One region of the Nonomuraea sp. NPDC050547 genome, then DNA from elsewhere that is predicted to be linked to it. Evidence: riboswitches for the same ligand, from Rfam matches in the RefSeq annotation. Region 1 holds a riboswitch; the other holds the start of a gene.
The links. A riboswitch is a leader RNA that binds a small molecule or an ion and turns the genes downstream of it on or off. The one in region 1 is predicted to bind cyclic di-AMP.
Positions count from the first base shown of each region.

Region 2: linked by a shared signal. The riboswitch ahead of ACIBHY_RS43455 (coiled-coil domain-containing protein) and the one ahead of ACIBHY_RS06255 (D-alanyl-D-alanine carboxypeptidase family protein) in region 1 are both predicted to bind cyclic di-AMP.

Region 1 covers NZ_JBITGW010000002.1:383,091-393,293, forward strand. Annotated here, with positions in the region: gene ACIBHY_RS06220 (glycoside hydrolase domain-containing protein) at 1-139, shown strand, start outside; gene ACIBHY_RS06225 (hypothetical protein) at 136-837, shown strand; gene ACIBHY_RS06230 (alpha/beta fold hydrolase) at 1,529-2,410, opposite strand; gene ACIBHY_RS06235 (TetR/AcrR family transcriptional regulator) at 2,467-3,054, shown strand; gene ACIBHY_RS06240 (NUDIX hydrolase) at 3,238-3,819, opposite strand; gene ACIBHY_RS06245 (tannase/feruloyl esterase family alpha/beta hydrolase) at 3,971-5,524, opposite strand; gene ACIBHY_RS06250 (TetR/AcrR family transcriptional regulator) at 5,612-6,223, shown strand; cyclic di-AMP (ydaO/yuaA leader) riboswitch at 6,356-6,498, shown strand; gene ACIBHY_RS06255 (D-alanyl-D-alanine carboxypeptidase family protein) at 6,511-7,425, shown strand; gene ACIBHY_RS06260 (multicopper oxidase family protein) at 7,796-9,466, opposite strand; gene ACIBHY_RS06265 (hypothetical protein) at 9,640-9,981, opposite strand; gene ACIBHY_RS06270 (VOC family protein) at 10,115-10,203, opposite strand, start outside.
Region 2 covers NZ_JBITGW010000022.1:49,424-59,626, reverse strand. Annotated here, with positions in the region: gene ACIBHY_RS43460 (hypothetical protein) at 1-863, opposite strand, end outside; gene ACIBHY_RS43455 (coiled-coil domain-containing protein) at 919-1,872, opposite strand; cyclic di-AMP (ydaO/yuaA leader) riboswitch at 1,879-2,016, opposite strand; gene galT (galactose-1-phosphate uridylyltransferase) at 2,083-3,144, opposite strand; gene ACIBHY_RS43445 (DeoR/GlpR family DNA-binding transcription regulator) at 3,141-3,920, opposite strand; gene ACIBHY_RS43440 (50S ribosomal protein bL37) at 4,053-4,130, shown strand; gene ACIBHY_RS43435 (dihydrolipoyl dehydrogenase family protein) at 4,134-5,411, opposite strand; gene ACIBHY_RS43430 (TrpB-like pyridoxal phosphate-dependent enzyme) at 5,443-6,747, opposite strand; gene ACIBHY_RS43425 (hypothetical protein) at 7,173-7,646, shown strand; gene ACIBHY_RS43420 (BBE domain-containing protein) at 7,640-7,957, shown strand; gene ACIBHY_RS43415 (protein kinase) at 8,443-10,203, shown strand, end outside.

The DNA of each region.
Region 1 (10,203 bases):
CGCCATCGTCTACGCCCTGGCCAGGGAACTGATCTTCAAGGGCGAGATGCCCGACGACCTGCCCCTCGCCGAACTCGAAAGCTTCACCCACGCCATCGCCGACCGGATGTACCGCGACGCCACCGAGGAGCCCACGTGACCACCCCCACCCGCCGGAGCGTCCTCATCGGCGGCACCATCGGCGCCGTGGCGGCACTGATCGGGTCAGTACCCACGGCGCTGGCCGCAGCGGCGCCCGCGAGCGGTGGCGGCCCGGTCGCCCGTACCTGGAACCGCGACACCAGCCGCAACGGATGGCGCATCGACCCGCGCATCGTCCAGCCCTTCTACGTGTCCGGGGCGGCGCGGACGGTCACCCTGCATCCGGCCGCCGCGCAGGTGCTGCTGCACGTGGTGCGCCGCTGGCACTACGAGATCCAGCGGTTCACCGACGGCACCGGAACCACGCTGCACGGGCACACCACCGACCGGACCGTGTACGCCGACTATGAATCCAATCACCTGTCGGGGTCGGCGGTGGCGCTGCATCCGGGGGCGTTCCCGGCAGGCGGCGGGGACGGCCTCTATCCGCATCAGCAGCGCATCGTCGGCGACATTCTCGCCGACTGCGATGGCCTGGTCACCTGGGGCGGGGACCTGAAGCCCGCCAAGTACGGCCACTTCCACATCAACGTGCCCGCGGACAGCCCCCGGCTGAAGGAACTGGCCAGGCGTCTGGGAGACCCTGCCGGTGAACGCCCCTATGACCCCGCCGGAGCGCCCGCCGACCCTGCCGACCCGGCACGCCGCCGGCGGGCCGGACGAGCCCGCAGCCTCGCCCGCCGCAACGAGCGCTAGACGCCCCTCCAGCGAGCAAGCAACTGAGACAGGAATCGACCATGGGCATGAAAACGGCTTTGGCCGTCGGTGCCGCACTGGCGGCGGGTGCCGTGCTCACCGCAGCACCCGCTCAGGCCGCCGGTCCCGCGCTACGGCCGGGAGGAAGGAAGTCCGGGCCGCGAGGGCTTTCGTCGCACTGATATCCCCGGCCGATGGCAGGCCGGCGCGTACGCCTTCGTACCGGGGTGGCGGGCTGAGGGTGCCGAGTGGCTGAGCCGCTCGGCCGCGCAGCGTCACCAGCGCCGGATTCCGTGCGAGGCGCCGGCGCCTGCCCGAAACCTCCGCCGGGCGCTCAACCGCGCACCTTCCCGGCGGCACCACCGTGACCTGCCTACCCCTCGCCTTGTCTCGACAGCTCGTCACCGCGTACTCCCGACGTGAGTCCAAAGGGACGGCGAATGGCAAGAGCCGCCGCGCGAAGATGATCACCGGCCTCGGCAGGAGGGGGTTCGGCTGAGGGCCGGAGTGGGAGATCTTGGCCCGAATCCGGGTTCGGAAGTCTCCGGTAAACCGGGGAGCTCACACTCTTGGACCTGTTCGACCGCGCCGCCGTACCCGACCCGTGATGGTAGGACGATCACCGAGAGCGCCCGGCATGTCCGAGCCCGTGTTATCGGATCGGGCCGGATGGCCCGCCCTGAACCGGTGATCAGTGTTCCTCGACGAAACGCAGGAGCCGGGCGTTCACCTCGTCGGCGCACTGGCCGGTGATGCCGTGGGTGGCCTGCGGCCAGAGTTCGGCCTGGACGTCCGGGATGAGTGCGCGGGCGCGTTCGTAGGCCTTGCGGGGGTCGTGGACGATGCTCCGGCCGGCGATGAGGACGAGCGTGGGGATGGAGACAGCGCGGAGCTGGTCGTCGGTGAATCGGGTGGGTGCGGGGAGGGCGAAGCGATAGTGCAGCAGATTGGAGGTGATCAGCTGGACCTCGGGGTCGTTTTCGTCGTACGGCTCGCCGCGACTCGACCAGCGCATGAACGCGGGCACCGCACGCTTGGCCGTGATCGGGATCGTGGTGGGGATCACGCGGAGAAGCAGGGAAAGCGGCATGTACGCCAACGTGAGAGCGGGGTCGATGAGGGTGAGTGAGACCAGGCGCGCCGGGGCGCGTACGGCATGATTGCAGGCCAGCCAGCCACCGATCGAATGGCCCACGAGATGGGCGGCGTCGACGCCGAGCTCCTCCAGGGTCTCCTCCAGCCATGCGGCCTGGTCGGCGGCATCGCGGATGGGGTGGGTCTGCACGCTGCGCCCTCCCTCGCCGAGCAGGTCCAGGGCATACACTCGGCGCCGCTCGGCCAGGGCCGCGAGGTTGGGCAGCCACATGACGCTGCTGGCGCCCCTGCCGTGCAGCAAGACGATCGGCGGCCGCGTGTCCTGCCCGAAGCCGTAGACACGAACCGGTCCGAAACCGGTCTCCACGTCATGGGTCTGCACGGGGGCCGGGAAGGACTTGACCGCCTCGTCATAGATCGTGTCGTAGGCCCGTTGGGCGGCCGGTGTGACGAACCGGCCGACTTTCGTCGTGGCCATGAACCCACCTCCTTTGCAATATGATCGTATGGCAAAGATGGGGGAGGCGCGCGGAAATGCCCAAGCAGGTCGATCACGAACAACGGCGCCAGCAGATCAGCCAGGCGTTGTGGCGGGTCGCCGCCGAGCGAGGGCTGGAGGCGGTCAGCATGCGAGAGGTGGCGACCTCGGCGGGCATGTCGATCGGGTTGGTGCAGCACTATTTCGCGAGTAAAGAGGACATGCTGCTGCACGCCACCCTGCTGCTGCGCGACCGGCTCGAGGAACGGCTCCGGCGCGCGGTGGCCGCGCTTCCAGAGCCGGTCACGCCCCAAGCCACGCTGCGCGCGATGTTCGCGGCGCTGTTGCCGGACGATCCAGCCAGCCGGTCTGAGACGTTGGTGGCCAACGCGGTGTTCATCAGGGCGCTCAACGACCCGGTCATGGCCGACCGCTACCGTCTGGGCCGAGCCCAGCTCACCGCGAGCGTGGCCGATCTGATCCGGGCGGCGCGCGCGGATGCCGACGATCTCGCCGAACAGGCCGCGGACACCCTCCTCGCCCTGGCGAACGGGCTTTCCTCCGATCTCCTGCTCGGCCACCTGAGCGTTGAAGGAGCCGTGCGCATCCTCAACACGCAACTCGACACCCTCATCGACGACTGAGCCGGCCCCCGTCGTGATGATCAGCGGCCGCAGGGTGTGGGCGCAGTCCGTGTGACCCCATCCGCCCCACCTGCGGGGCGTCCCGCCCAGCCAGACCCCACTCCTTCAAACGGGGAAGATCACAGCTCTCCTCTGAACACTTCGGCGAACCCTGAAACGCCGTCAGACAGGGATCGGCACATGTCACGTCTCTCCGGGTGCTGGGCGTGCATCAGTCGCTGATGGGGTCGATCGCGCGCAGGACCTGGGCGCGCCGGGCGCGCTCCTGGTGCCGGCGAGCCGGCGGGTCGGCAGCCAGGCCAGTGCCTGCGGTCGCGATGGGAGCTCACCGGCCAGCAGCGGTGGCAGCAGCCCGGCCAATCCCTGTGGCGCGATGAGCTCCTCGGTGGAGGCCAAGTCATCCGGCGTCCACCAGCGCTCGCCCCGCAGCAGGCGCGTCTCGTGTTCCTCGGGCTGGGGCTCGACCTTCGCAAGACCTTCGATCCGGACGAAGAAGTAGCTGCTGTGCGACTGTCCCGGTGCTCCGGAGAGCCGAGGGCCCGTCGCGGTGGCGATCACCGGGCCGAGCAGGCCCGGCGGCACCACGAATCCCGTCTCCTCGCGAGCCTCGCGGATCGCGGCTTCCTCAGCAGTCTCGCCCGGTTCGATGCCCCCGCCAGGGGGAATCCAGATGCCGGGCCAGTTCGCCGAGTTCAGCTGCTGCAGGAGCACGCGGCCGTGCGCGTCGAGCATCAGCAGACGCGCGGTCGCGCGGATCTCGCTCATGCCGGGAGTGTACGGAGTGCGGGCTGACGCCGGCCTCACCTGCTCCGACCGCTTCCAGCGCGCCCGAGCTCATGCGGTTGGCCCACAGGCCGTGAGCACGAACGCGGCCAGGCCGACCACGAGGAAACTGCCTCGCGCGCTCGCCTTCTCGCTAGTGCGCGTCATGAGGGGATCCGCAGGTGAAGTTCGCGGCGTCCTCGATGCTGCCCGAGCCCTTGTAGAGCGCGACGGCAGGATACGGGCACAGGGGCCGGCTGCGGCCGCTCGCCGGGTGGGTCGCGAGGATGGAGGCGGGCGCCGTGCCCCGGTTGATCCACTGTTCCATCGCCGTGAGCGCGTCGAACGTGTTCGGCCCTGGCCCGCCCGCGCAATGGCCCATCCCGGGTGCCATGAACAGGCGGAAGAAGCCGGCGGTCCGCGCCGCGCCCATCTCGGCGACGACCTTCCTGTGGTACGCGACCGGGGCCGTACCGCTCAAGGCGGGGTCGGACCAGCCGTGCACCATGAGCAGCTTGCCGCCTCGGGCCCTGTAGGCCGTGAGGTCGGGGTCGGTCGCGTCAAGCAGCGCGCGTATCCGCTCGACGGCCGGCCGATCTTTGGCGAGGTCGAACCTGGTGAGGTCATAGCTCGGATCGCTGAACAGGAAGTACCGCAGGAACTCGTTGGCGAACGTGTACGACAACGGTGCGGCCAGGCTGAAGGGGAAGACGAGCTTGCCGTCGGGTCCCATCTGCGGGGGCGCCGAGCCGGTGATGTAGGACCGCCACAGCTCCTCGTGTCCGGCGGGATGTCCCCGGAGCGGCCCGGGTCCACGATAGATGGTCCGTGCGGCGGCGGCCTGGGCCCGGGTCAGCTTGCCGGGGCCGATGAGCCGGCCGGGGTTGACGGCCGCCTTGCGCGGATCGGCGACCAGGCCGTCGGTCAGCCCGTCCCGGGCGTCGCCCCGCTTCAGCGATTCCGCCGAGAGGATCGGCAGCGTGCTGGGCGACAGCCAGGACCCGGAGGTGGCCAGTTGTGCCTGTGCCTGCGAGATCCAGCGCAGGAACGTGTCGCCTGCGGCGAACGCGGGGCCCTCGGCGATCACTCCGTCATAGTCCGCGGGGTAGCGCTGGACCTCCATGAGGCCCTGCCGTCCCCCGTTGGAGCACCCGTTGAAGATGGCCTTGCGCGTGTCGCGCCCGTAGTGGATCGCGGTGATCGCCTTCGCCGCGACCGTGCTGACGTGGACGCCTCGGTAGGCGTAGTCGATCTGCTTGGGCCGGTTGCCGAGCGCCCACCTGCCGTCGAGTTCGGGGTGGCCTAACGGGCTCGCGCCTTGGTGTCCGGTGTCGGTGGCGGCCGAGGCGTAGCCGCGTCTCAGCCCCTCGTCGAACGGAACGATGTGCCCGGCGAGCCCGCCCACGCCCTGGAAGTAGAAGTCCGAGTTCCACGCGGCCGGCAGGCCCAAGCGGAAGTTCACCCGATTGCTGGGGACGGTCGCGTCGCCCGGCGTGGTGACATAGGCGTCGACCAGGCAGTGCTCCGGTACCGAGGTCGTCGCGGTCACCGTCGTGGCTCGGGTGATCGTCGTGTCGGTCACGGTCGCGTTCATCAGGGCCGCGCATCGGCCGGCGTCCGCCCGTACGGGATCGCCGACCGCGACGAGGGCGGCGGCCAGCGGCAGGCACGAGATGATGCCCACCTTGGTTCGGCTGGGTCGGCGCATTCCGCCTCCAAACACAGGGGGTACTATTTTTGAGTACCTGGTACCCTTCACGGTACCCCGAGAGTCGGCATCCCCGAAAGTGCAGGCATGACCGGATATCCTCGACCGCCCGTCGCCCTCTCGCTCGGGCGTTCCTTCACGAGCCGGCAGGAAAGCGTGCTCGCCGAGCTGGAGGAGATCTTCCTTCGGGAGGGATTTCGCCGGCTGACGATTCAGGAACTCGCCGCCCGGCTGCACTGCTCGCGGCGTACCCTCTATGACCTGGCGCCCAGCAAGGACGAGCTCGTCGCGCTCGTCGTCGACCGGTTCCTGCAGCGCGTCGGCCGGCAGGCGATGGCTCAGGCGAGGGCGCTGGAGGAGCCGCTCGGGCGAGTCCACGCCTACATGTCCGCGGCCAGCGGGGCGCTGACCCGCGCGGCTCGGGCGTTCTCGGTCGATGTCGCCGGGCAGCCGGGAATCCGCCGGCTGTTCCAGGAGCATTACCGGTTCGCCACGTCCGTCGCCGCCGCACTCATCCAGGAGGGCATAGACGGCGGCGCATTCCGCGAAACGGACGCGCGCCTCGTGGCGGAGGTGATCTACGCCGCCCTGGACCGGCTGCAGGATCCGGAGGTGCTCGAGCATCTCGGCCGGACGAACGCGGAGGCGTTCCAGGAGCTGTTCGACCTGATCGTGCTTGGTCTGGCCCGCCCGTCGTAAGAAGGGGGAAAATGTACTGTTTGCACGATATGTACTTTTTGGTAGTGTCTCGGGCATTGCGTGGCGGACCCTAGACGGGTTCGTTGCCTTTTCATTGCCCGGACCGTGCGTCTCCTGGGGAACCCGCAGGACGACGTCCGGCCGCCGAATCCATTTTCACGGAGCCGGGGACCCACTCTTCTTGGGGTGAATCGGACGCTCGCTCGACGGCGACCGTAGGGCACTTCCCAGCCCGAACCCGTCAGCTAACCCGGTAGGCGGCATGGAAGCAAGGAGCAAAGTCCTTCATGCCCACCGATCCCAAGAACCGGCTGAACCGCGCGCTGCTCGGCCTTGCCGTCACCGCGCTCGCCATGACCGCCTGCGCCACCGCTGCGCAGGCCACCCCTCCGGTCGGGCCCGACGACCCGCCGACGTCCCGCTCCCACGTTCAGGAAGCCGCGGCGCACGCCCCCACGGTGCTCGGCCGTGCGGCTCATGTGATCGACACCAAGACCGGCAAGGTCTACTTCAGCAAGAAGGCCGATCTTCGTTTGCCCGTGGCCAGCATCACCAAGGTGATGACCGCCTACACCGTGCTGAAGGAGGCCAGGCCGAGTGACGTCGTCAAGGTCACCTCTGGGGATGTTCGCTACGCCTCGAAGGACGGTGCCTCGGTGGCCGGCCTGCGCGCGGGCGACCGGCTGACCGTAGAGAATCTGCTGTACGCCCTGCTGTTGCCCTCCGGCGCGGATGCCGCCCACGCGCTCGCCCGCGTGTACGGCCCGGGCGTCGACGCGTTCACCGCGAAGATGAACGCCGCCGCTCGCGAGCTCGGCATGCGGGACACGCTCTACGTCAACGCCGACGGGATGCCCGCCAAGGGGGGCGGCTACTCCACCGCACGCGACCAGACGCGGCTGGCCCAGGCCGCCCTGGGCAGCCAGACGCTCAAGAAGGTCGCCTCCAGCCGGTCTCGCTCGGTGTCCGCCACGGCGGAGCACCGCGCCTACTCCTGGCGGAACACGAATCGGCTCCTTGGCAAGCCGGGCGCCGTCGGCCTGAAGACCGGCTACACCCGGGCCGCCGGCTACACGCTCTCCTTCGCCGCCGATCGTGAGGGCCGGCAGCTGGCCGGTGTGATTCTTGGAGAGACCAGCTCCACCCGCCGCTTCCAGACCGCTCAGAGGCTGCTCGACTGGGCGGCCGGCGGGCAACGCTGACCCATGGGGGCGTAGACGCCGACGCTGACCTCCCAGGTGGCGGTCAGGGGACCGGTATCGCGGCTTCCTCGGTGAGTTCGCCGTCGGTCATGGTCAAGGCAAGGTCAAGACCCACCTGGTGCGCATCTACGCCAAACTCGGCGTCGACTCCCGAACCGCCGCCGTCGCCTCCAAGCGAGGCCTCATCCGCCCTCCACAATCACGTTCCCATGATGCCCCCGCCCCCATGAATGGATGTCACTGCCGGCGCTCCCGCGGGACGGCGCCTCTGACGGTGAAGCCGTCCGGGGTGACATTGATCGAGACGGTCCCCGGCGTGGCGGCAAGGGCGGCGCGCAAGCCGGCATCCTTCGCGTCGAAGCCCATGCCGTCAGCGCTCACCGTGAAGAGCAGGCCGTTCGTGCTGGTGGTGACGGCGACGGACACCATCGCGGCCCTGGCTCGCTCCTCGACGACGGCCAAAACCTGGGTGACACACGCGAGCACCGCTTCGGCCACCCGATCGGGTACCTCCTCGGCCGGCAGTGCCCATGTCTCCACCTGGATGCCGGAGCGATTGGACCAGTCGGCCAGTCGCTCCTTGAGCGCCTGGGTCAGGGTCGTGTCCTGCTGTGCGTGTATGCGCATCCATCTCACCTTCATCTACTATGAACAATAGTAGATTCAGGCGACCTTCGAGGGCGTGCTGAGCCGTTTCACACGGGGCGATTCCAGCACCTCCGCACGGTGGCGCTGCTGGTCGGTGGCAGGCTTGATTCTGCGGGCACTCGCCAGGCGGCACGATGACGGTGTCCTTGCGGATGCCGGACGGCAGGGCGAAGGTGTGCCCGTGGAGATGCATGGGGTGCCACATCGTCGTCCGGTTGACGAAGGAATGGCGCACCCTCTCTCCCGAGCGCACCGGCGCGACGGTCTCGGGGTCGTACTTCTTGCCATTGATCGCCCAGTCGTAGGCCGCCATGGCGCCGGTGAGCTCCAGCCTGACGGTGCGGTCGGGCCGCCGTTGCGGCAGCCGTACCTGCTCATGAGGTTGGAGCTTCGCGTAGCGGACGACCTCGCCATCGAGCTCACGCGGACGATGGCCGGGCTTGGGCGCCGCGGCTCGGGTGCTGGTGCGGACCAGCGCGCGAGCCGCGGCGGCCTTGCCTTCGGCGAGCGCGACCAGCGGGAAGACGCCGTCCTTGAGGGTGACCAGCACGTCGTAGCGCTCGCCCATGCCGACGAGCAGCGCGTCGACGTCCTTCGGCTGTACGGCGAAGCCGTCGGTGTGGGTGATGGTCATCCGGTGACCGGCCAGAGCCACGCGGAACGCGGTGTCGCCACCGGCGTTGATCAGCCGGATGCGCAGCCGGGTGCCCGGCTTGGCGCGGTAGGTCTGCGGTTCGGCGGGTACGCGGCCGTTGACCAGGAAGTGCGGGTAGCGGACGTCCCCCGCGTCGCCGCCGAGCAACGGGCTCGTCGCGCCCATCAGCATGTGCTCGCCCATTCCGGTGGATGAGGGGCCTGGCGTCATGTCTCCATGGTCCATGCCCGGCATGCTCATGCCGCGCGACAGTTCGGCGAGGACGTCTTCCGGTGAGCCGGTGACGCCGTCCAGCCAGTCATCCAGGACGACCACCCATTCGTCGTCGTAGCCGAGTGGCTCGTTCGGATCCTCGACGATGAGCGGCGCGTACAGGCCGCGATCCAGCTGGGTGCCGGAATGAGGATGGAACCAGTACGTGCCGGGATGGGCGGCGGTGAACGCGTAGGTGTACTCGGTGGCGGCTTTGACGGGAGCCTGGGTCACCCCTGGCACGCCATCCGCGTCGTTGCGCAGGGCCAGGCCGTGCCAGTGGATGGTCGTGTCGGCCGCCAGCCGGTTGGCCAGGCGCGCGCGGACCACCTCGCCCGCCGTGACGCGCATCGGGTGGCCGGGTACACGTCCGTCGTAAGCCCAGGTGCGGACAACCGTCCCGCCGAGGTCCACCTGGCTTTCGGCGGCGGTCAGCCGGAAGTCACGGATCCTGCCGGGCCGGCGGGCCTGTTCCGCGGCGCGCACCCGCGCGTCCGCCGGTCCGACGAAGGCCGGGGCGGGGGGCGCGCAGGCCGTGAGAGCGGCCCCGCCCAGCAGTCCGATGCCGGTTTTGAGCAGGGTACGTCGATCGATGTTCATGGGGTGTCGCCTCACCTGCGAGATCGTGCTTGAAGGGAATCGTCGGAAGTCCGGACGATCTAGATCAGGAGCACGGCTGTTCGCCGAGGTGAGACGAGAGGCGGCCCACGGAGCCGTCTCGGCCGGATGGTCGTCCATGGGCGCCGCGGGACGAGCGCGCCGGGGGCGGTCCCCAGGGCGGACAGGGTCAGTATCGGGCTTCCGGCCGCGCCGAGAAGCGCCAGGCAGATCCAGCCGTCGTCCGGGGCCGGGTCGGCGGGTGGGGTCTGCGCGGAGGCGTGACTCATGGCCGGTGCCATGTCGTGTCCCCGCGGGTGACCCAGCGAGTGCATCGCCAGGATGCCGAGGGCCAGGACGACGAGCATCATCAGGCGCAGGACCACCGGACGAACTCGCTCCATGACCTCAGGCTACCTGATCAACTACGCATCATAGTAGTTAAGCCGCGAGGCCTTGATCGCTTGGAAGGTAGGGGCGGCGATGCCTGGCGCCGAGATGGCCCGTTTCGAGTCTCTCGACCCCACACGTCTGGAACTATCGCGCCGACTCTTGGGTCAGGTTGACCGTGTTTCGGCCGGGGTCGTGGATGTGGGCCACGCGCCGCCCCCACGGCATGTCGGTCG
Region 2 (10,203 bases), on a different contig from region 1:
GCGTCGACCTCGTAGACGTAGCGGCGCGGGACGGCGTTGTCGATGTCCATCCGCGTGCTGGTCCCGACGAAGGCGGACGGCTTGGCCTTGAGCACGTAGTCGGACAGGTTCGTCATCGACGGGTCGCGCGGGCGCAGGCCCCGCTCGAAGATCTCGTCGGGAGACCTGTCCTCGGCGCGGTAGACCGGCGGGCGGTCGCGCCGCCAGATCGGGTACGGCGTGATGCTCGAGACGTCGACGTTCTTGTCGGCCGCCGACTCGAGGTGGTTGCCGGGGCCGCGCAGGGGTGTCGGCGGCCGCCTGCCGGGCGGGATCGCGCCGGACCCCGCTTTGGAGGCCGGCTTGCGCAGCAGCGCGGACGCGCGTCCGAACAGGCGCAGCGCGCTGCGTTCCAGCAGCTCGACCATCCGGCGGATGATCTCCCGCGCGGTCGTCCTGGCGCCGCCCACGACCGGACCCACGGCGGCGAGCGAGGCGCCGGCGGTGGGGCCAGAGGCCGCGACCAGCCGCGACAGGTGCAGGGCGAGCCGCATGAGCAGGACGATCAGCGCCACCTTCATGGCCAGCACGATCGTCGCGGAGATCTGTAACGCGCCGCCGATGAGCAGCGCGGCGGTGACCGCGTCGCCGGAGCGTGCGGAGGTGTCGCGCCACTCGCCGTCGAACGCCCGGACGCCTTCGCCCTCGTTGCGTGCGGTGGTCTGGGCGGCGTGCGTGGCCGCGGTCGAGGAGACGCGCACCGCCGTCATCGCGAAGGAGATCCACTGGGTACCGGCCGCGTACAGCCGGTCCTCGTCGACGAGCGGCCACGAGACGACGATGTTGAGCAGCATGGCCAGTCCCGGCGGTGGCTGCAGCGCCACGGTGCCCCTCCTTGCCCGGTGATCACATCCGAGGGGTCACACTACTGGGGCGCACTCACTGCATGGAGATGTGCGGGTGGTCGAAGTGGTTCTCGGTGATGCTGCCGCGGTCGCTCATCGCCCGCCATCCCGATCCCATGTTGATGCGCTGCTTCCAGATGACGTACTTCACGCCGAAGCGGTTCTTGTTCTTGATCGCCCAGGCCGCGATCTGGTCGCCGAGTGCCTGGTTGGCGGCGGTGGGCATGGAGCCGCCGGTGCTCATCATGAAGTCGCAGGCCCGGCCGAGCGGGTGCTCGCCGCCGCCGCCCGAGCGGTAGCAGCCGACCTCGAAGGGCAGGTTGAAGGTCTTCTTGATCTCGTCGCGGATGATCCGCATCCGTGAGGTGATGTTGTCGGAGCCGGAGGGCAGCTCGGGGGCCCAGGAACCGTCGTTGCGCTTGCCGGTGCCGTACGGCATGAGGTCCTGGAGCTTGTCCTTGATGTCCTTGATGACGCCTTCGGCCTCGTCGCGCTCCTTGTCCACCTCATCCGCCTGCCCGGCGATCTGGGCGGTGAGCGCGGCGGCCGCGTCGGCGGCCTTCTTCTTCTCGTCGCGGGCGGCGGCGACGCCCGCGATGACCGCCTGCTCCTCGTCGGTGAGCTGCTCCAGTACGGCCGCGCCCGGCGCGTCAGGCGTGTACAGGAAGCCGGGCAGCGTGCCGCCGCTGCCCTGGTAGCGCAGCTGGGCGATCTCGGCCACCCGCCGCTCGGCCTCGACCAGGGCCGTCTCGGCGGTGGCCAGGCGCGCTTGGGCGGACTTCTCCGCCTCCTTCGCCTTGGCGAGGGCCACGCGCTTGCCGTTGTAACTCTCGATGAGCTTGTCCACCTGGGTGTTGAGCTTCTTCAGCTCGGCCCGCAGCTGCTTCTCGCTCGGCTTGGGCGCGGCGAGCGCGCTCGCCGGGGTGAGCGCCACAGCTGCGGCGGTGATGAGACCGATGGCCAGAGCCGCGGGGGACGCAACCGCCACGTGGGGGATTCCTCTCCATCTGCCGGCCGGGTTAGCTGACGGGTTCGGGCATGGAGATGCCCTACCACCGAAGTGGATTCACCCCAGGTGAGGCTGGGTCCCCGGCTCCTGGGCAACACGCCCGGGATTAGGCGGCAACGGCTGTGACAACCGGTGCGTGAGGGATATTAGTAGTAAATGGCGGGTAACGCGACTTCAAGTGGAAATCAATTAGTGATCTACCTGTGATCGAAGCAGGCGTGCGGCCTCCTCGGGCAGCACGTCGTTGACGAAGGCCCCCATCGCCGACTCCGACCCCGCCAGGTACTTGAGCTTGCCGGGCGCGCGCCTGATCGAGAACAGCTCCAGGTGCAGATGTCCCAGCTCACGCAGGTACTGCACCGGCGCCTGGTGCCAGGCCGAGATGTACGGCATGGCCACCCCGAAGATCCCGTCCAGCGCCCGCAGCACCGAGGTGTAGAGCGGCGCGAAGGCCGCCCGCTCCGCCTCGGTCAGCGCCGCGAGGTCCGGCACCTGCCGATGCGGGTAGACATGCACCTCGTACGGCCAGCGCGCCGCGGCCGGCACGAAGGCGGTCCACAACTCGTTGGCCGCCACGACCCGCTCCCCGGCCCGTTCGGCGGCCAGCACGTCCGCGAACAGCCCCGGCCGCCGCTGCGCCGCCGCGAGCTGCAGCTTGGTCCGCGGCGTCACGTAGGGGTAGGCGTAGATCTGCCCGTGCGGGTGGGGCAGCGTGATCCCGATCTCCTCGCCCCGGTTCTCGAAGACGAAGACCTGCTCCACGCCCTCGATCGCGGACAGCTCGGCGGTGCGGTCCGCCCACGCCTCCATGACCAGTTCGACCTGCGCGTCGGTCAGCCGTGAGAACGACGAGGAGTGCTCGGAGGTGAAGCACACCACCTCACACCGCCCCGCCCCCGGCCGCACCTCACTCAGGCCGCCCACATCGTGATAAGTCCCAAAATTTCCGCTGAAAGATGGGAAGCGGTTCTCGAACACCACCACGTCATAGTCGTGCGCCGGGATCTCCGAGGCCCGCGTGTCGGACGACGGGCACAACGGGCACTCGTCGGCGGGCGGCAGGAACGTCCGCGTCTGCCGGTGCCCCGCGATCGCGATCCACTCCTCGGTCAGCGGGTCGTAGCGCAGCTCCGAGGCGAGCGGCCGGGGGTCGAGCGGGCGCCGGTCCACCGCGCCGCGGTCGGCGTCGTCGCGCCGGTCGAAGTAGATCAGCTCTCGCCCGTCGGCCAGGTGGGTGATGGTGCGCTTCACTGCGTGCCCTCCGCGATGATCAGTTCCCCGACGCGCTCGGCCAGCTCGGCGCGCGCCTCGGCGGGCAGACCCTGGTCGCTGATGACGACGTCGGCCTCTGCCAGGTCGGCGATCGTGCTGATGCCGACGGTGTTCCACTTGGTGTGGTCGGCCGGCACGACCAGGCGGTGGGCGGCGGCCACCAGTTCCCGGTCGGTCTCCGACTCCAGCAGGTTCGGCGTGGTGAACCCGGCGCGCGCGCTCATCCCGTGCACGCCCAGGAACAGCGTGTCCACGTGCAGGCGGCGGATCGCGGCGACGGCGACGGGACCGACCAGCGCGTCGGAGGGCGTGCGGACGCCGCCGGTGAGCACCACCGTGCGGTCGGCGCGCGGGGCGCGGTGGAAGACGTCGGCGACCGGGACCGAGTTCGTGATGACGGTGAGGTCGGGCACCGAGACCAGGTGGTGGGCCAGCGCCCACGTGGTGGTGCCCGCCGACAGGGCGACCGCGGTGCCGGGCCCGACCAGCTCGGCGGCGCGGCGCGCGATCGACTCCTTCTCCTGCTGCTGGCGGGCGGACTTGGCGGTGAAGCCCGGCTCCTCCGTGGAGCCGGGGCCGAGCGTGGTCGCGCCGCCGTGCACCTTCTCCAGCAGGCCGCGCTCGGCCAGGGACTCCAGATCGCGCCGGACGGTCATGTCGGAGACGCCGAGCTCGCGCACGAGGTCGGCCACGCGGACGCCGCCGCTGGCCCGGACCCGTTCGAGGATCGTCTGTTGCCGCTGCTGTGCGAGCACGCGCTCTCCTTCCAACAAGTTCAAACAGATTATGACATGAACATGTTGAAGAATGTGAGGTCGCTTGCCGGGGGGCCTGGTGTGGGATACGCATGCCGTACCGGAAAAGGCCCGCTCAAAGGAGGACGACGGATGGCAAGGCGCGCCCGCAAGTCCCGAGCACGCAAGAAGAAGAAGGCCAACCACGGCAAGCGCCCCGCGTCGCGCTGACGGTCACCCGGCCGCGGTGAGCTCCTTCACGGCGGCCGAAACCGCCCGGTGGAACGTCGGGTAGGCGTAGATCATCTCGTCGAGCCTGGGGAGCGGGACACGGGCGTGCACCGCCAGCGTCAGCAGTCCCAGGACCTCGCCCCCGGGCGGCGCCGCCACGGTCGCGCCGACCAGGACACCGTCGGCGGCCACCAGCTTGACCAGCCCCTCGGCCTGGGCGATGTACCCGCGCGTGCCCAGATCGCCCATGGCGACGCGCACATCCAGGCCCCGCTCGCGGGCCTGCGCCTCGGTCAGGCCCACCGCGCCCACCTCGGGATCGGTGAAGGTCACCCGGGGCACGGCGTGGTACTCGGCCTCGTGCACGGGCTCGCCGAGGATCTCCTTGACCACGATGTTCGCCTGGTACATCGACATGTGGGTGAAAGCGCCCTTGCCTACCGCGTCGCCGATCGCCCAGACGCCCTCGGCCGCGCGCATCCGCGCGTCCACGGGAATCGCCCGCGCGCTCTCGTCGAGACCGATCGCGCCGACGCCCAGCGCCTTCAGATCCACCCGGCGGCCCGTCGCCACCAGCAGCCGCTCCGCCTCGGCGCCGCCGACCGTGAAACGGCCGTCCCCGTAGTCCACGCGCGCGACCTTGGCCGAGGTCCGCACGTCGATGCCGCGCCCGGCGAAGACCTTCTCCAGCAGCGCGCCGGCCTCCGGCTCTTCGAGGGCGATCAGCCGCTCGGCGGCCTCGACCACCGTCACCGCCACGCCGAACGTCCGGAACATCTGCGCCAGCTCGACCCCGATCGCACCGCCGCCCAGCACGATGATCGACTCGGGCAGCTCGGCGTTCTCGATCGCCTGATGGTTGGTCCAGTACGGCGTGCCCGCCAGCCCCTCGATCGGCGGCACCGCCGCCTGCGAACCGGTCGCGATCACGATGCCGCGCGCCGCGCGCAGCACCTGGTCGCCGACGGTCACCTCGCCCGGCCCGGTGACGCGCCCGTGGCCCCTGAACAGGTGGCCGCCCTTGCCGGTGAAGCGGTCGGCGGCCACCTTGTCGTCCCAGGAGTCGGTGGCCTCGCGCACCCGGCGTACCAGCGCCGCCCACTCGCGCGAGGTCTCCGCCTCATGGATCATGATCTTCGAGGGGATGCAGCCCCAGTAGGGGCACTCGCCGCCCACCAGGTTCGACTCGACGGCGGCCACGCGCAGCCCCGCCTCCGCCAGCCGGCCGGCCACGTCCTCGCCGCCCGGACCCATCCCCAGCACGATCACATCGACGTCCATGCTCAGTACATAACCAGCCCTGAGCCGGAGTTCACCCGGAACGTGGCAAATTCGCCAGCGCCTGGTCGACCCGCTCCTGCGGCAGCGCGTAGTCCTCCAGTTCGCCCGCCAGGTAGCGGTCGTAGGCGCCGAGGTCGAAGTGGCCGTGGCCGCACAGCGCGGTCAGCAGCACCTTCTCCTCGCCGCTCTCCTTGCAGCGCAGCGCCTCGGCGATCGTCTCGGCCAGCGCGTGCGTCGGCTCCGGCGCCGGCACGATCCCCTCCGTACGCGCGAAGCGCACACCGGCCTCGAAACACTCGCTCTGCGACCGGGTGACCGCCTCGAACAAGCCCAGCTCGTACATGTGCGACAGCAGCGGCGACATGCCGTGATAGCGCAGCCCGCCCGCGTGGATCGGATCCGGCACGAAGTCGTGGCCGAGCGTGTGCATCTTCAGCAGCGGCGTGAACCCGGCCGTGTCGCCGAAGTCGTATGCGTAGCGGCCGCGGGTGAACGACGGGCACGCCTCCGGTTCCACCGCGCGGAAGGACGTCCGCGGGCTCTCGCGCATGAATGGGAAGGCCAGGCCGGCGAAGTTGGAGCCGCCGCCGGTGCAGCCGATGACCAGGTCCGGCATCTCCGGCATCTGCTTGAGCGCCTCCTCGCCGATGACCGTCTGGTGCAGCAGCACGTGGTTGAGCACCGAGCCCAGCGCGTACCGGGTGTCGGCCGCGGCCCCCGCCACCTCGACGGCCTCGCTGATCGCGATGCCCAGGCTGCCGGTGGAGCCGGGGTGCTCGGCCAGGATCTTGCTGCCCGCGCTCGTCAGCGGTGACGGGCTGGCGTGGACGGCGCCGCCGTACACGCGCATGAGAGAGCGGCGGTAGGGCTTCTGGTCATAGGAGGCGCGCACCATCCAGATCTCGCACTCCAGCCCGAACTGCGCGCACGCGAACGCCAGCGCCGACCCCCACTGCCCCGCCCCCGTCTCGGTCGTGAGCCTGCGCACACCCTCGCGCTTGTTGTAGTACGCCTGCGGCACGGCGGTGTTCGGCTTGTGCGAGCCGGCGGGGGAGACGCCCTCGTACTTGTAGTAGATGCGCGCCGGGGTGCCCAGCGCCTTCTCCAGCCGGTGCGCCCGGATCAGCGGCGTCGGCCGCCACAGCCGGTAGACGTCCAGCACCTCCTGCGGAATCTCGATGAACCGCTCCCCGCTCACCTCCTGGCCGATCAGCTCCATCGGGAACAACGGGGCCAGATCGTCGGGACCGACCGGCTGCCCGGTGGCGGGGTGGAGCGGCGGGGGAGGGGGCGTGGTGAGGTCGGGAACGATGTTGTACCAGTGGCTAGGGGTCATCACCCCAGTCTGCGACGGTCGGCCCCGTCGTTCCAGGGCCACCTGCTCCCGCTGACCGCCCTGGGGCCAGAAGACGAACGCGTCGATGCCGTGACCGACCGCCAGATCCGTCGCCCCCCCGTGAGGTCGGCCACCGTGTGCGGGCCGGCTGTCCGCCGTGGGGCGAACCGCGTCATCATGTCGAAGTGCAGCAGGTGGAAGTCTTCGAAAGCCCGCGTCCCGTGTTGACGGGTCCGCCGGTTCCTCCTGGTCGGGCCGCACGAGCTGGGCTCCCTTCGGTCAACGGCGAATACACCTTGTACTTGGCCGAACCTGGCGACGCATGACGGGATGCCGTTGACGCGGCCCGCCCGGCCGCCGGGGCCGGGACCCGCCGGTGGAAGATGGCTTTCGTGCTATCCCCTCGTTCGTCCGTACGCCGCCGGGTGAAGACCTTGGCGATCCTGGAGTTCGTCAACATTCCGCTGATCGCCGGGGTGCTGACGGGGGTCCTGGGCATGCCACTGACCACGGCCAACACGGCAGGGCTCGTGCTGGTTCTGATCGTTTTGGCTGAGGGCGGCGCGTACTGGTGGTTGAAGCTCGCCCAGCTCTCGTCGCGATCACCCGTTCCGGCGGGGATGGCGGTGTATCGCAGGTTGTCCCGGGTCAACGTCGGCTTGCTGGTGGCCGCGGCCGTCGTGGTGGGTGCCTGCTTGGCCGAAGGCGGTTCCGGCGCGCGGGTCTGGCCGGGGGCGGCGCTGTGGGTGTTCGCACTGCTGGAACACGTCAACTACTTCCACCTGCAACTGATGCACGACACTCGCGCCGACCTGGCCCACTTGATGAACACTCGTCGCCTTCGCCGCTCACATCTCGCTCTCGATCTGGCCCGCGCTTCCAGGAGGTCGGGGTGGTGAGCCCCGAACCGTCCGCCCATGCCAACGCCGTCGGGCATCGAGACGCCGCGTACATGCTGGCGGTGCTCACCCCGCTGGCCGGGGCGGACAGCGCGGAGGCCCATCGGCTCCTCGACCTCCTGTTCCAGGATCTCGGGCCCTGGACCGCGGGCCGCTTCCTCAACGTCATGGGCTACGGCGACAACGCCGATCACGAGCTGGTCCGCACCGCCTACGAGCCGCACGACCATGAACGACTGGCCGCGCTCAAGGCCGTCCACGATCCGACGAACGCCTTCCGCGCGAACTACGACATCCCACCGGCCCGATGACCTCCCTCTCGTCACGCACACAGGGGTCTCCCCGTGAAACTCACCGTCTTCGGAGCGACCGGCCGCGTCGGACGACATGTCCTGGCCCAAGCCGTCGCCGCCGGTCATGACGTCACGGCTCACGCCTCACTTGCTGTGCAGTTCAGCTAGGGGCGCTGGCCGGTTCCGGAAGCGAAGAGACGCAGTCTTCGGCGGGTTGGACCGGCCCGAAACAGGTGGCCGGTTGTGGTCAGTGCGGCAGGCTGCCGGGGGCCGGACCGCGTGTGGCACCATCTGGCCGACCGGGGCTGAGCTGGGGTGACGGCGTGGTGGTGTGTCGCGTGGGTGGCTTCAGGGAAGCCGGAGCCCGGCGGCCGGGCCCGGGTCGGAAGGTGGCGGCCGGGCCTGTGGGCGGGCCGGCTGTTGCCGGGGTCGCGGTGTTCATCCCAAGCGGCTTTTTTGTGTGCGTTCAGCGGGCTGCAAGGGCCCGGAGTTAGCGTGTGATCATGGACGATCCTGGGCGTCCCTACCAAGTCGGCGGATACTGGCTCGGGGCCAGGGTGGGCGCGGGCGGGCAGGCCGTGGTCTATGAAGGCTACGACGAGGACGGCAACAGGGCCGCGGTCAAGGTGCTGCGGCCTGACAGCGAGTTCGGGCGGGACCGGGAGGTCGCGGCGCTGGGGCGGGTGGCTTCCTTCTGTACGGCCCGCGTGCTGGCCCACGATCTCGACGCGGCCACGCCGTACCTGATCAGCGAGTTCGTGGATGGGCCGAGCCTGCGTCAGGCGGTGGGCGAGGGCGGGCCGTATGGCGGGGATGACCTGCACCGGCTCGCGACGGGGATCGCGACGGCGATGGCGGCGATCCACGCGGCCGGGGTGGTGCACCGCGATCTCAAGCCGGACAACGTGTTACTGGGGCCGGATGGGCCGCGGGTGATCGATTTCGGGATCGCGCGGGTGCTCGGCAAGTCGGCGACCAGCACGATGGGGGTGGCGGGTACGCCGCCGTACATGGCGCCCGAGGTGTTTCGGGGAGACAAGGCGGGGCCGGAGGCGGACGTCTACGCCTGGGGCGCGGTGATGGTGTTCGCGGCGACCGGCGGGCCGCCGTTCGCCGGACCGGCCGAGGCGGTCATTTACGCGCATCTGCATACCGAGCCCGACCTGTCGGGCGTCCCGGAGCGGCTGCGGGGCCTGGTGGCGCGGGCGCTGGACAAGGATCCCGGGCGCCGGCCGGGCGCGGGCGGGCTGCTGATGGAGCTGATCGGCGGCAGCGGCCTGGAGCAGGGCAGCCAGGTGGCCACGGGAGTCAGGCCGCCCGACGGGCTGGCGGGTGGCCGGCCGCCGCTCGGGGAATTGGCCGAGCGGGTGTATGCCGGGCTCGACGCGGAACGGCAGGCGCTCCTGGCGCAGATCCTGCTGCGGGGGGTGATGCCGGGAAGCACGGTGCGGGAAGTGGGGCCGGCCGAGCTGGAGGCGTTGGGGCCGGGCGTGGGAGAAGTGGTGGCGGCCCTGGTGGAGGCGGGAGTCGTCACCCGAGACGGTGGGCGGCTGGCGATGAGCCCGGCGTTGCTGCGGGCCTGGCCGCGACTGCGCGGCTGGGCGGCCGCGGAGGACATTTCGGGCTACCGGCTGGTCGGTGACGGTGCGGGGCGCTGGCAGGCGGACGGCCGGCGGCCCGGCGACCTGCTCCACGGCCACGACCTCGACCAGGCCTTACGCTGGGCCGCCACCCGCACCGGCAGGCTGGCTCCCACCGCCGTCGAACGGGAGTTCCTGGCCGCCGCGCAAGCGGCCGAAACCAGGCGCCAACGGCTCAGGCGTGCGCTCACCGCCGCGCTGGCCGTCCTGCTCATCGTGGCGGTGAGCGCCACCGCCGTGGCCGATCATCAGCGGCGGGAGGCCGACACCCAGCGGGCGACGGTCGCCCGCCAGCTCACCGAGGTGACCGCGCGGCACCTGGTCGCCGAGGCCGCCGAACTGCGGACGGTGGATCCGGCCCTAGGAATGGCCCTGTCGGCCGCGGCCTGGCAACTGGCGCCGCTGCCGGAAACCCGCGCCGGGCTCTACTCGGCGCACGCCCAGCTCGAACTCGCCCGGTTCGTGCCGCCGCCGGGTCAGATCGCCATCAGCCCCGACGGCGGTACGCTCGCCGTGCTCAACGGCCTGCGCGCCGAGCTGTGGGACCTGACCTCCGGCCGGCGGACGGCCGACATCGGCGACATGCCCGTCGCGGTCACCGCCATCGCGGTCGCCTCCGGAGGC